One region of the Lacrimispora cavernae genome, then DNA from elsewhere that is predicted to be linked to it. Evidence: riboswitches for the same ligand, from Rfam matches in the RefSeq annotation. Region 1 holds a riboswitch; each other region holds the start of a gene.

Region 1 (3,276 bases):
TGTTATGCTGGATGACCGCTGCTACTGCTGTGATGGGAAGGGCATCTTCCCCTGCCAGGGCCGGAGCCATGGAATCCTGAAAAGACATACCAAACTGGGCTTTCCCGGAAGCTACTAAAACTGCCGCCCCATCCTCGGGGGGCTGAACGATTTCTACCTGAAGCCCTTCGTCTTTGAAATACCCCTTTTCTTCTGCAACATAAAGTCCAGTATGATTGGTATTGGGCGTCCAGTCCAGAACAAATGTTATCTTTTTCAAATCCGATGGATTCGTACTTACCGCCTGTTTCCCACTTCCTCCGCAGGCAGTTAAAAATGCGGCGGCCACTGCAGCCGTACAAATTGCCAAACCTGTTTTTTTCATTTTTTCCTCCAATTCTATCCTATCACTGATTATCCCATGGCATGCATTTCTTAGACAGCATGTCCACACCTTTCATAAGAAGAAGACTGATGGCCGATATGAGAAAAATGACCGCAAACATCTTATCAAAGGCAAAGGATTTTTTCACCCGGGTCATGTAAACGCCCAGCCCGCCAAAGCCTCCCAGCCATTCGGAAATGACTGCCCCAACCACTGCATAGGAAACCGAAATCCGAAGGCTTGCAAAAAACTGCCCCATGGCTCCGGGAAGCTTGATATAGCGGAATATTTTTACTTTTCCGGCTCCCATGGACTTTAAAAGGTTCACTGCATCCGGATTTACTGACTTAAAACCTGTAAGCATGCCCACGGTTATGGGAAAGAAGGTGGTCAATACGATGAGGATCACCTTGGGAGCCATTCCATAACCAAACCATAATACCAAAAGAGGGGCAATGGCTACCGTTGGAACGGTCTGGGTCAGGACAATAAGCGGATAAAAGGCCTGGTAAAGACCTGCAAAATGATCCATGATCACAGCGATCACAAAACCGGTCGCCACCCCCAGAAAAAGCCCGGTGAATGCCTCGGCAAGGGTGATTCCTGCATTGACCGCCAATACCGGGAATTCCGTTACAAATGCCCTCCCAACGCTGATGGGCGATGGGAGCATAAACCGGTCCACAAGGCCCAAAGTACTGATTCCCTGCCATAAGATGAAAAGACAGGCAACCGCCGAGCAGGACCAAAGCTTACTTGTGATGCTTTGTGACTTTTTTATCAATGGTAAGTACCTCCCCTTCCGGCCGGTAGGTGACTTTAATATAAGCGGCAACAGAAGGGGCACCTGCCCTGATGGCAATGTGCTGGCATTCCTTAACAATATCCATCAGCTGGTCATAATCCCCTTCAATGGCGGTTTCAAAAGGCCCTACATAATAATTCAGTCCGGTGCTTTTGATATAATCAATTACCTGGTCAACGATACGGATCAGTTCCTCATCATTTTTTGCCTCCGGCAATGTCTGGATCGCTACGCTTGCATTCATGTCTCATCTCTCCTTTTATCTATTAGAAAACAAAAAAACCGCCCGGATATCCGGGCGGGTGAACAGGCTTAGCCTGAAAGCTTCCTACGCTGGCATTATCCAGATCAGGTTACAGGGTTTAAGACAATACTGTCTTATCTCAGCCGGACTTTCTCCAGCACCCCTTTTAATTTTCAATGCAAGTATACATCAGACAGACGGGAATGTCAATCCCGGCTTCCTAGGTCAGCAGATTCCGCATGCTGCTCAAACTGATCCCCAGGGTGGACGTATTATGAAGCAGAGCCGAGACCGTGGGGGACATGGCCCCTCCCACTCCCAGAAGGATAAGGCCCGTATTAACGCCAACAATGCTTCTGTAATTTTTATGGATCCGCTTCATCAGGCTGTCACTTAACAGCTTCAGCGTAACGATTTCATAAAGATTGTCCGCCGCAATGGTGATATCCGCAATTTCCCTGGCAATCTCAGCTCCGTCACTGATGGCGATCCCCACATCCGCTGCGGAAAGGGCAGGCGAATCGTTGATCCCGTCCCCCACCATGATGACCACATTTCCTGATGCCTTTTCCCGTTCTATAAAACGGGCCTTTTCCTCAGGGAGTACCTCTGAATAATATTCATCCACCCCTACTCTGGCGGCAACAGCCGCTGCGGTCCGCTCGCTGTCTCCTGTCATCATGACCGTTTTGCATATCCCTGCCTTTTTAAGGGAATTTACAACTGCCGCAGCCTCCTCCCGAAGAGGATCTTCAATGCAGATCACTGCTGATAGCTTTTGGTCAATGGCAAGATAAAGGTGGGAACAGTCCTCGGGCAGGCTCTCAAATTTCTCCCGGTAAGCCTCAGCCACCTTACAGCCTTCATCCTCAAAGATAAAATGATAACTGCCAATGACCACTTTTCTTTCGTTTATGGACGAAGCAATCCCGTGAGCCACGATATATTCCACCTTGGAATGCATTTCCTCATGCTCCAGCCCCTGGTTTCTGGCAGCCGTCACCACTGCCTTTGCCATGGAGTGGGGGAAATGCTCCTCCAGACAGGCGGCGATCCGAAGCATTTCTTCCGGACTCTCTTCTCCAAAGGTAACCACGTCCTTCACGGTTGGCCTTGCTTTTGTAAGAGTTCCGGTCTTGTCAAAGACAATGGTCACAGCCTCTGCCACTGCCTCCAGATATTTGCCTCCCTTAACGGTTATGTGGTACATGCCTGCCTCCCGGATGGCTGATAGCACAGAAATTGGCATGGCAAGCTTTAGCGCGCAGGAAAAGTCCACCATCAGCACGGAAAGTGCCCTTGTCACATTTCCCGTAAGCAGCCAGGTAAGACCTGTGCCCATAAGTGTATAGGGCACCAGCTTATCAGCCAGATGACCGGCCTTGCTTTCCATGGAAGATTTCAGCTTTTCCGATTCCTCGATCATGGTAACGATCTTTTCAAACCGGGTGGAGCCGGAAACTTCCCGGACCTTGATGGTCAATTCGCCTTCTTCCACCACGGTTCCTGCATATACATATCCATCCGCCTCTTTTTTCACGGGAAGGGATTCTCCTGTCAGGGAAGCCTGGTTGACCATACCTTCTCCGGAAATCACGGCTCCGTCAAAAGGAATGACATTTCCCATGTGCACCACCACCTCATCTCCAGGTACAATGGAGGAAGCCTCCACCAGCACTTCCTGTCCGCCGCTTAAGAGCCAGACCCTGCTGACATTTAAGGACATGCTTCTGGCCAGATCACCAACGGATTTTTTATGGGTCCATTCCTCTAAAAGTTCTCCGATCCCAAGCAAAAACATGACGGAACCTGCTGTCTCCAGTTCGCCGCGCAGCACGGATACGCCGATGGCCACGGCATCTA
Region 2 (3,276 bases), 1.8 Mb from region 1:
CCCGGACCAGCCCGGCCAGGGAATCATGAAACTTCCTATTCATATTCAACATCCTCCTATTCGTTGATGAGCCGTTCAAAATAGGAGAACAGGCCAAGGCGGCGCAGCATTGCCAGTAAGACCGCAGCCAGTATGGTCCCCGCCAGGGTGCTCATGAAAAACGGAGCTACAAAGAAAAAGACGGCTACTTCTTTTCCCATGAGAAGGGCTGCCACCGGATAGCAGAGCAGCCCACCGATGAGCCCTGTCCCAATTACTTCCCCAAGATAAGCCGGCAAAAGCTTCCTGGTCTTTTGAAACAGACAGGCCCCGAGAAATGCCCCTGCCATGCTTCCCGGAAAGGCAAGCAGACTTCCGGTTCCCATAAGATTCCGTATAAGAGAAGCGGAGAAAGCCATGGAAACGCCATAGATGGGTCCTAAGAACACCCCTGCCAGGACATTAGCCAGGTGCTGTATTGGAAAGCATTTAGAAGCTCCCACCGGAATGGAAAAGCCGGAGAGGGCTACCGTAAGGGCTGTCAGCATTCCGCTGACCACCAGCTTTTTCACCCGCACCCTGGAGGCAGCAGAAGAATTGCTACAAATAGTAGGTGATATTCGATCATTCATGAAAATTCCTCCTGTTTATGTAATTTAAAAATTTTCATAAGCTATCATTCATCGTAAATATTGACGATTTCCCCGTCCAGAATCCGGTTCATATTTTTCATGGCACAGAAATTGCCGCACATGGAGCAGGTATCTTCTTTTTCCGGTTTTGACGCTGCCCGGTAGCGTCTGGCTTTTTCCGGGTCAATAGCCAGTTGGAACATGGCTTCCCAATCCAGCCGTTTCCTGGCATCGCTCATCTTATGATCCCACTCCCTTGCGCCCCTGATGCCTTTGGCAATATCAGCCGCATGGGCCGCAATCCGGGCGGCAACGATTCCTTCTTTCACATCTGCTCCATCCGGCAGCTTCAAATGCTCTGCAGGAGTTACATAGCAGAGAAATGCCGCTCCGGCAGCAGCTGCCACTGCTCCTCCGATGGCAGCGGTGATATGGTCATATCCCGGCGCAATATCTGTGACAAGGGGTCCCAGAACATAAAAGGGTGCACCCTTGCAGATGGTCTGCTGTATTTTCATATTAGCTGCAATCTGATCCAAAGGCATATGGCCGGGGCCTTCAATAATTACCTGTACATGTTTCTCCCATGCCCTTTTTGTCAGTTCCCCAAGAGTCACCAGCTCCTCGATCTGGGAAATATCAGATGCATCTTCAATGCATCCCGGACGGCAGGCGTCTCCCAGGCTTAAGGTCACGTCATGCTTCTGACAGATTTCCAGAATGCGGTCATAATGCTCATAAAAGGGATTCTCTTCACCGGTCATCTCCATCCAGGCAAAGACGATAGACCCGCCTCTTGAAACAATGTTGGTCAGCCGTTTTGTTTCCTTGAACCGCCTGGCAGTCTGCTTGTTGATTCCAACGTGAATGGTCATAAAGTCCACCCCGTCTTCCGCGTGCATTTCCACGATCCGTATCCATTCCTCAGCGGTGATTTCCCGAAGAGGCTTGTGATAGTAAACCACAGCATCGTAGATCGGAACCGTGCCAATGATAGCCGGACATTCGGCCGTCAGCTTCCTGCGGAATTTCCGGGTATCCCCAAAGGAGCTTAGGTCCATAATGGACTCTGCTCCCATGAGAACTGCGTCCTTTACTTTCTCAAGCTCCATGTCCAGGTCATTCAAATCCCTGGAGGTTCCCAGATTCACATTGATCTTTGTACTCAGCATGGAGCCGATCCCGCTGGGCTTTAAACAGCTGTGGTTCTTATTTGCCGGAATGGCGGCTTTTCCTTCTGCTACCAGCTCCCGGAGCTTTTCCGGCTCCCATTGCTCGTGTTCAGCTACTGCCGTCAGTTCCTTTGTCAGAATGCCTTTTCTTGCGGCATCCATTTGTGTGGTGTAATTCATTTTTGTTCCTCCTTTGTCTCGTAAGCGGAGGGATTGTAAGGGCTCATTGCGCGCAAAAAGAGCCTATACCAACAGGTATAGGCTCGGAACTATGCAATCATCCTATATGAATCCCTACGTTGGCATTACCCAAATCAGGTTATAAAGGTCGAAGTTGATTACTTCCTCTCAGCCCGCCTACGAGCTCCCTCTTGTGGCACTAGTGTAGCATTCCCCTTTCTGCTTGTCAAGGAAAACCTCCCGGACCGGCTGTCAGCCGGAAATGGCGGCCTTCATTTCCTTTACATAGTCGCAGACAGGTCCTATACAGTCTTTTCCATATTTTGCGGCGATTTTCACAATGGCGCTGCCCACAATGACTCCGTCCGCATGTTGACTCAATTCCCCTGCCTGCTCCGGTGTGGAGATGCCAAAGCCAATGGCGCAGGGAATATTCTTTGTCTCCTTTACAAGAGAAACCATTTCCCTGATGCCTGTGCCTAGTTCATTTCTCACACCGGTCACGCCCATGGAAGAAACGCAGTAGATAAATCCTTCCGATTCTGATGCAATGGTCCGAATGCGTTCCTTTGAAGTGGGAGCGATGAGAGAGATCAGTTCGACCCCGTATTTTTTGCAGAAGGGCAGCAGTTCCTCCCGTTCCTCAAAGGGCATATCCGGCACGATCAGGGCGTCAATGCCGCTTTCTGCCGAATTTTTTATAAACCGTTCACTTCCATAGACGAAAACAGGATTGATATAAGTCATAAAAGCCAGAGGAACATCGGTTTTTTGGCGTATCCGTTTTACAGAATCAAAAAGCTTATCCGTAGTGGTTCCTGACGCCAAAGCCCTCATATCGGCTTCCTGGATCACGATCCCTTCTGCAATCGGGTCAGAAAAAGGGATTCCAAGCTCAATGAGATCTGCTCCGGCTAAAGCCATGGCAGGAACCAGCTCCTCTGTGGTGGCAAGGTCAGGATCTCCAGCCGTGATAAATGGGATAAATGCCTTTCCCCTTAAAAATACTTCACTTATTCTACTCATAGATTTCAACCCCCTTATAACGGGCAATGGCTGCCACATCCTTGTCGCCCCGCCCGGATAAATTGATGACGATGACCTCATCCTTTTCCATGGAAGGAGCGATCTTTCTGGCATAGGCTACTGCATGTGCGCTTTCAATAGCCGGAATGATCCCTTCCAGACGGGATAAGTATTCAAAGGCTTTCACAGCCTCCTGGTCCGTAACAGAGACGTAGGCGGCTCTTCCCGAATCATGAAGTGCTGCGTGCTCCGGCCCTATGCCCGGATAGTCAAGTCCTGCGGAAATG
Region 3 (3,276 bases), 2.1 Mb from region 1:
CCCGGTCAGTGACTCCGCCTGCCTTCTCGATTGCCTGAAAAACCCGGCTTCCTTCCTTAAGCTCATAAACACCGGGAGAAACAACTTCTCCGCAGATATGTACGTAGAAAGGCAGGACCGTTTCCTCTCCTGCACTTCCTATGCTGCCCTCTGCCGCCTCTATAGCCAACCGGCCGGTTCCGCCGGAAACCGGCTTTACACCGCCTGGTTCCTGGATTCCGGTTCCTGCCAGACCGTCATCCCCTGACCTGCCATCACCTGCTGCCTCAATTCCGGTAACCATTTCTCCGGAATCATAAGCCGATGCCTCTGACAGAGAAATTCCCGGCCTGCGAGCCTCCTGGCTTCTGTTCAAGCCGTAACATACACCAGCCCCTAAAACACACAGGGCCATAAGGGCGATTTTAACTTTTGGGTACTTCATGATATCCCTCCTCTTACAAAAATTCTCAAAAAAGGATACCATCTTCAGCCTATGTTACTATTCTACCTAAAGAAATAGGTAAATACAAGCACTATTTCCAAATTAATTAAATATCATGATTCCGATGATGGCAACAACAGCACCGATCAGCTTTTTCCATTCAAATCCTACCTTTTCAACGCCGAACAAGCCAAACAGCTCGATAGCGTAGGCCACAATGATCTGGGAAATTACGATAATCAGAGCCGCCTTGGCCGGCCCCAGAGTTCCCATGCTCCTCACTACCGTATAGGTGATGAATGCACCCATAACGCCGCCAATCAATAAGTACTTGGGCTGTACGTCAAAAAGGCCTGAAATGTTCTCCCTGCCGGAGAAATACCACAGGATAATGCAGGTCAAAAATGCCGTAAGCTGTACCCAGCCCGTAGATACCCACATACTGGTCTGTTTGGTCACTCCCGTATTAAAAACCCCCTGTATGCTCATAAGTGCTCCGGATATAAGAGCTATAATAAAGCCTGTCATTAAAACAACCTCCGTATCTTCAATTTGTATAGAATGAATCAAATGAATACGCCCGCATATCCACTTGATTCACAGACTCAAGGCTGAGAGACACAATTCTTTCAACCTTATTTCTTTAACTAGGTTGTACTTTATTTGCATTTTTATACTGAATTACAATTTGGTTACAAATCAGACATAGGGAAGCACCTGATGGCATAATTATCCACCTTTCAAAAATACGTTTAATCCGTCAAACGATAAATGCCAGATCCATACCGCAGTATAATTTTATATGGCTTGACAAGCCTGTAGTTTTGCGCTATACTCACAGCAAAATTATATAAATCACACACGCTAGGGGAGCCTTTGGCTGAGATTGGTAGAAACCGAACCCTCACTACTTGAACCGGATAATGCCGGCGTAAGGAAGCAACAGTAGTCCCCTCCTGCGCACACAAAGGAGGATTTTTTATGTCATTTTTTCTAACTTACTCTGCGGAAAACGAAGAGTACTTATTAAAGCCGGCCGGATACCTGCTGGTGATCATTCTGTTTGCCGCAATTTTTTTCACCCTGCATCTTCTGGGCAGATCATCTTCCAAATCTCAAAAGCTGCAGACCCGTCAGATGGTTTACTGCGCCGGCGCCATGGCGCTTGCAATGGTAACTTCCTTTATGAAAATTGTTTCTCTTCCTTTTGGCGGCTCCATCACCCTGTTTTCCATGCTGTTCATCTGCCTGATCGGCTATGTTTACGGCGTAAGGGCCGGGGTCATGACCGGGGTTGCCTACGGGATGCTGCAGTTAATAACAGGACCCTATATATTTGCTCCCCTCCAGGTTCTCCTTGATTATCCCTTAGCCTTTGGCGCTTTGGGGCTTTCCGGGCTGTTAAGCAATAAAAAGCACGGCCTTGTGACCGGATATGTGGTGGGTGTCGCCGGCCGTTACCTGTGCCATGTGATTTCAGGCTATATATTCTTTGCTTCCTATACGCCGGAAGGCATGAATCCAATTGCTTATACCCTGGGCTATAATGCTACCTATATCCTGCCGGAACTGATCCTTACCGTTGTAATCCTGTATTTCCCTCCCGTGCTGGGAGCCATTGGCCAGGTGAAGCGGCAGGCCGTAAATGGGTAAGAAGGCTTTCATAAAAAACAAGCGGCATGAAAGGAGCAGAAAGCTCCCATGCCGCTTGTTTCATTTTTACAATACCGTCTTATCAGTTTTCCATATTCTATCTTTTAAGAGCAGCTAACACCAGGTGCCTGGCCAAAACAGCTGTTGTCACAGCCCCCACACCTCCTGGTACAGGAGTTGCCATGGAGGCGGTGCCTTCTAAAGAATCAAAATCCACATCACCGCAAAGCTTCCCATTTTCATCCACATTGATCCCAACATCCACCACCACGGCATCCTTTCCTACATAAGAGGCATCCACCATCCTGGCCTGGCCTGCGGCAGCTACAAGGATCTGGGCATTTTTGCAGGTTTCCTTTAAGTCTTCTGTGCGGGTGTGGCAGATGGTGACCGTTGCATTTTCCTTTAGCATCAGCATGGATAAGGGACGCCCTACTACCATGCTTCTGCCCATGATGGCTACCCGCTTTCCGGTCAAAGGGATATCATTGGCCTTTAATACCTCCACAACTGCCTCTGCCGTACATGGTGCAAATCCCGTATCGTCTCCAGCAAATACTTTGGCGATATTTTCAGGAGATATGCCGTCTAAATCCTTTTCCGGATGGATCATGTGCTCAATGTCTTTTTCCTTTATCTGCTTTGGCAGAGGGCGCAGAAGAAGTATGCCGTCAATGTCCGGATCATCGTTGATTTTTGCAAACTCTTCCTTAAACGCTTCATCGGTTATGTCCTGGGAAAATGGAAAGCTTTCCCCTTTAAGGCCAAAGCTTTCCATTTTCTTTAAGGCTCCCCGCTCATAGGATAAGTCGTCGGGACGTTCTCCCACCCGAACAATGGCAAGCTTTGGAGTCCTTCCTTTTAAGCCGCTTAAAAGCTCTTCCACCTGTTCCTTGATTTTTGCAGACACAGCTGCGCCCTTTAAGGTTATCATGTCTGTTTTCCTCCTTATTCTGCCTTTAATGCAGCTTCCACTTTTGCATAAATGGCGTCTGCCTTTCCGGTTCCATCCTCTGCCAGCTTATCCGCCCGTTCCTGAAGCTGTAAAGCCTTTTCCCGCTGCTTCATGGATTTTGTATTGATGGAAACATTCATCTTTGCTCCCAACAGCGCAGAACGCAGGAACTGCACACCAACACCTACGTCACTGACAGCCAGACGGCTTCCCTTTTCTGCCAGAATCTCCAGGATATCAAGGG

What was found. A riboswitch is a leader RNA that binds a small molecule or an ion and turns the genes downstream of it on or off. The one in region 1 is predicted to bind thiamine pyrophosphate.
Region 2: another riboswitch for thiamine pyrophosphate. It lies ahead of thiC (phosphomethylpyrimidine synthase ThiC); the one in region 1 lies ahead of ABFV83_RS12255 (thiamine-binding protein).
Region 3: another riboswitch for thiamine pyrophosphate. It lies ahead of thiT (energy-coupled thiamine transporter ThiT); the one in region 1 lies ahead of ABFV83_RS12255 (thiamine-binding protein).

What each region holds. Positions count from the first base shown of each region.
Region 1 covers NZ_CP157940.1:2,590,260-2,593,535, forward strand. The annotation lists gene ABFV83_RS12245 (ABC transporter substrate-binding protein) at 1-364, opposite strand, end outside; gene ABFV83_RS12250 (ABC transporter permease) at 387-1,148, opposite strand; gene ABFV83_RS12255 (thiamine-binding protein) at 1,117-1,413, opposite strand; TPP riboswitch at 1,477-1,588, opposite strand; gene ABFV83_RS12260 (heavy metal translocating P-type ATPase) at 1,634-3,276, opposite strand, start outside.
Region 2 covers NZ_CP157940.1:4,340,921-4,344,196, forward strand. The annotation lists gene thiM (hydroxyethylthiazole kinase) at 1-43, opposite strand, end outside; gene thiW (energy coupling factor transporter S component ThiW) at 57-611, opposite strand; gene thiC (phosphomethylpyrimidine synthase ThiC) at 656-1,963, opposite strand; TPP riboswitch at 2,058-2,164, opposite strand; gene trpA (tryptophan synthase subunit alpha) at 2,216-2,989, opposite strand; gene trpB (tryptophan synthase subunit beta) at 2,982-3,276, opposite strand, start outside.
Region 3 covers NZ_CP157940.1:155,370-158,645, reverse strand. The annotation lists gene ABFV83_RS00755 (helix-hairpin-helix domain-containing protein) at 1-424, opposite strand, end outside; gene ABFV83_RS00750 (DMT family transporter) at 527-952, opposite strand; TPP riboswitch at 1,281-1,379, shown strand; gene thiT (energy-coupled thiamine transporter ThiT) at 1,406-2,077, shown strand; gene ABFV83_RS00740 (bifunctional 5,10-methylenetetrahydrofolate dehydrogenase/5,10-methenyltetrahydrofolate cyclohydrolase) at 2,175-3,011, opposite strand; gene ABFV83_RS00735 (cyclodeaminase/cyclohydrolase family protein) at 3,026-3,276, opposite strand, start outside.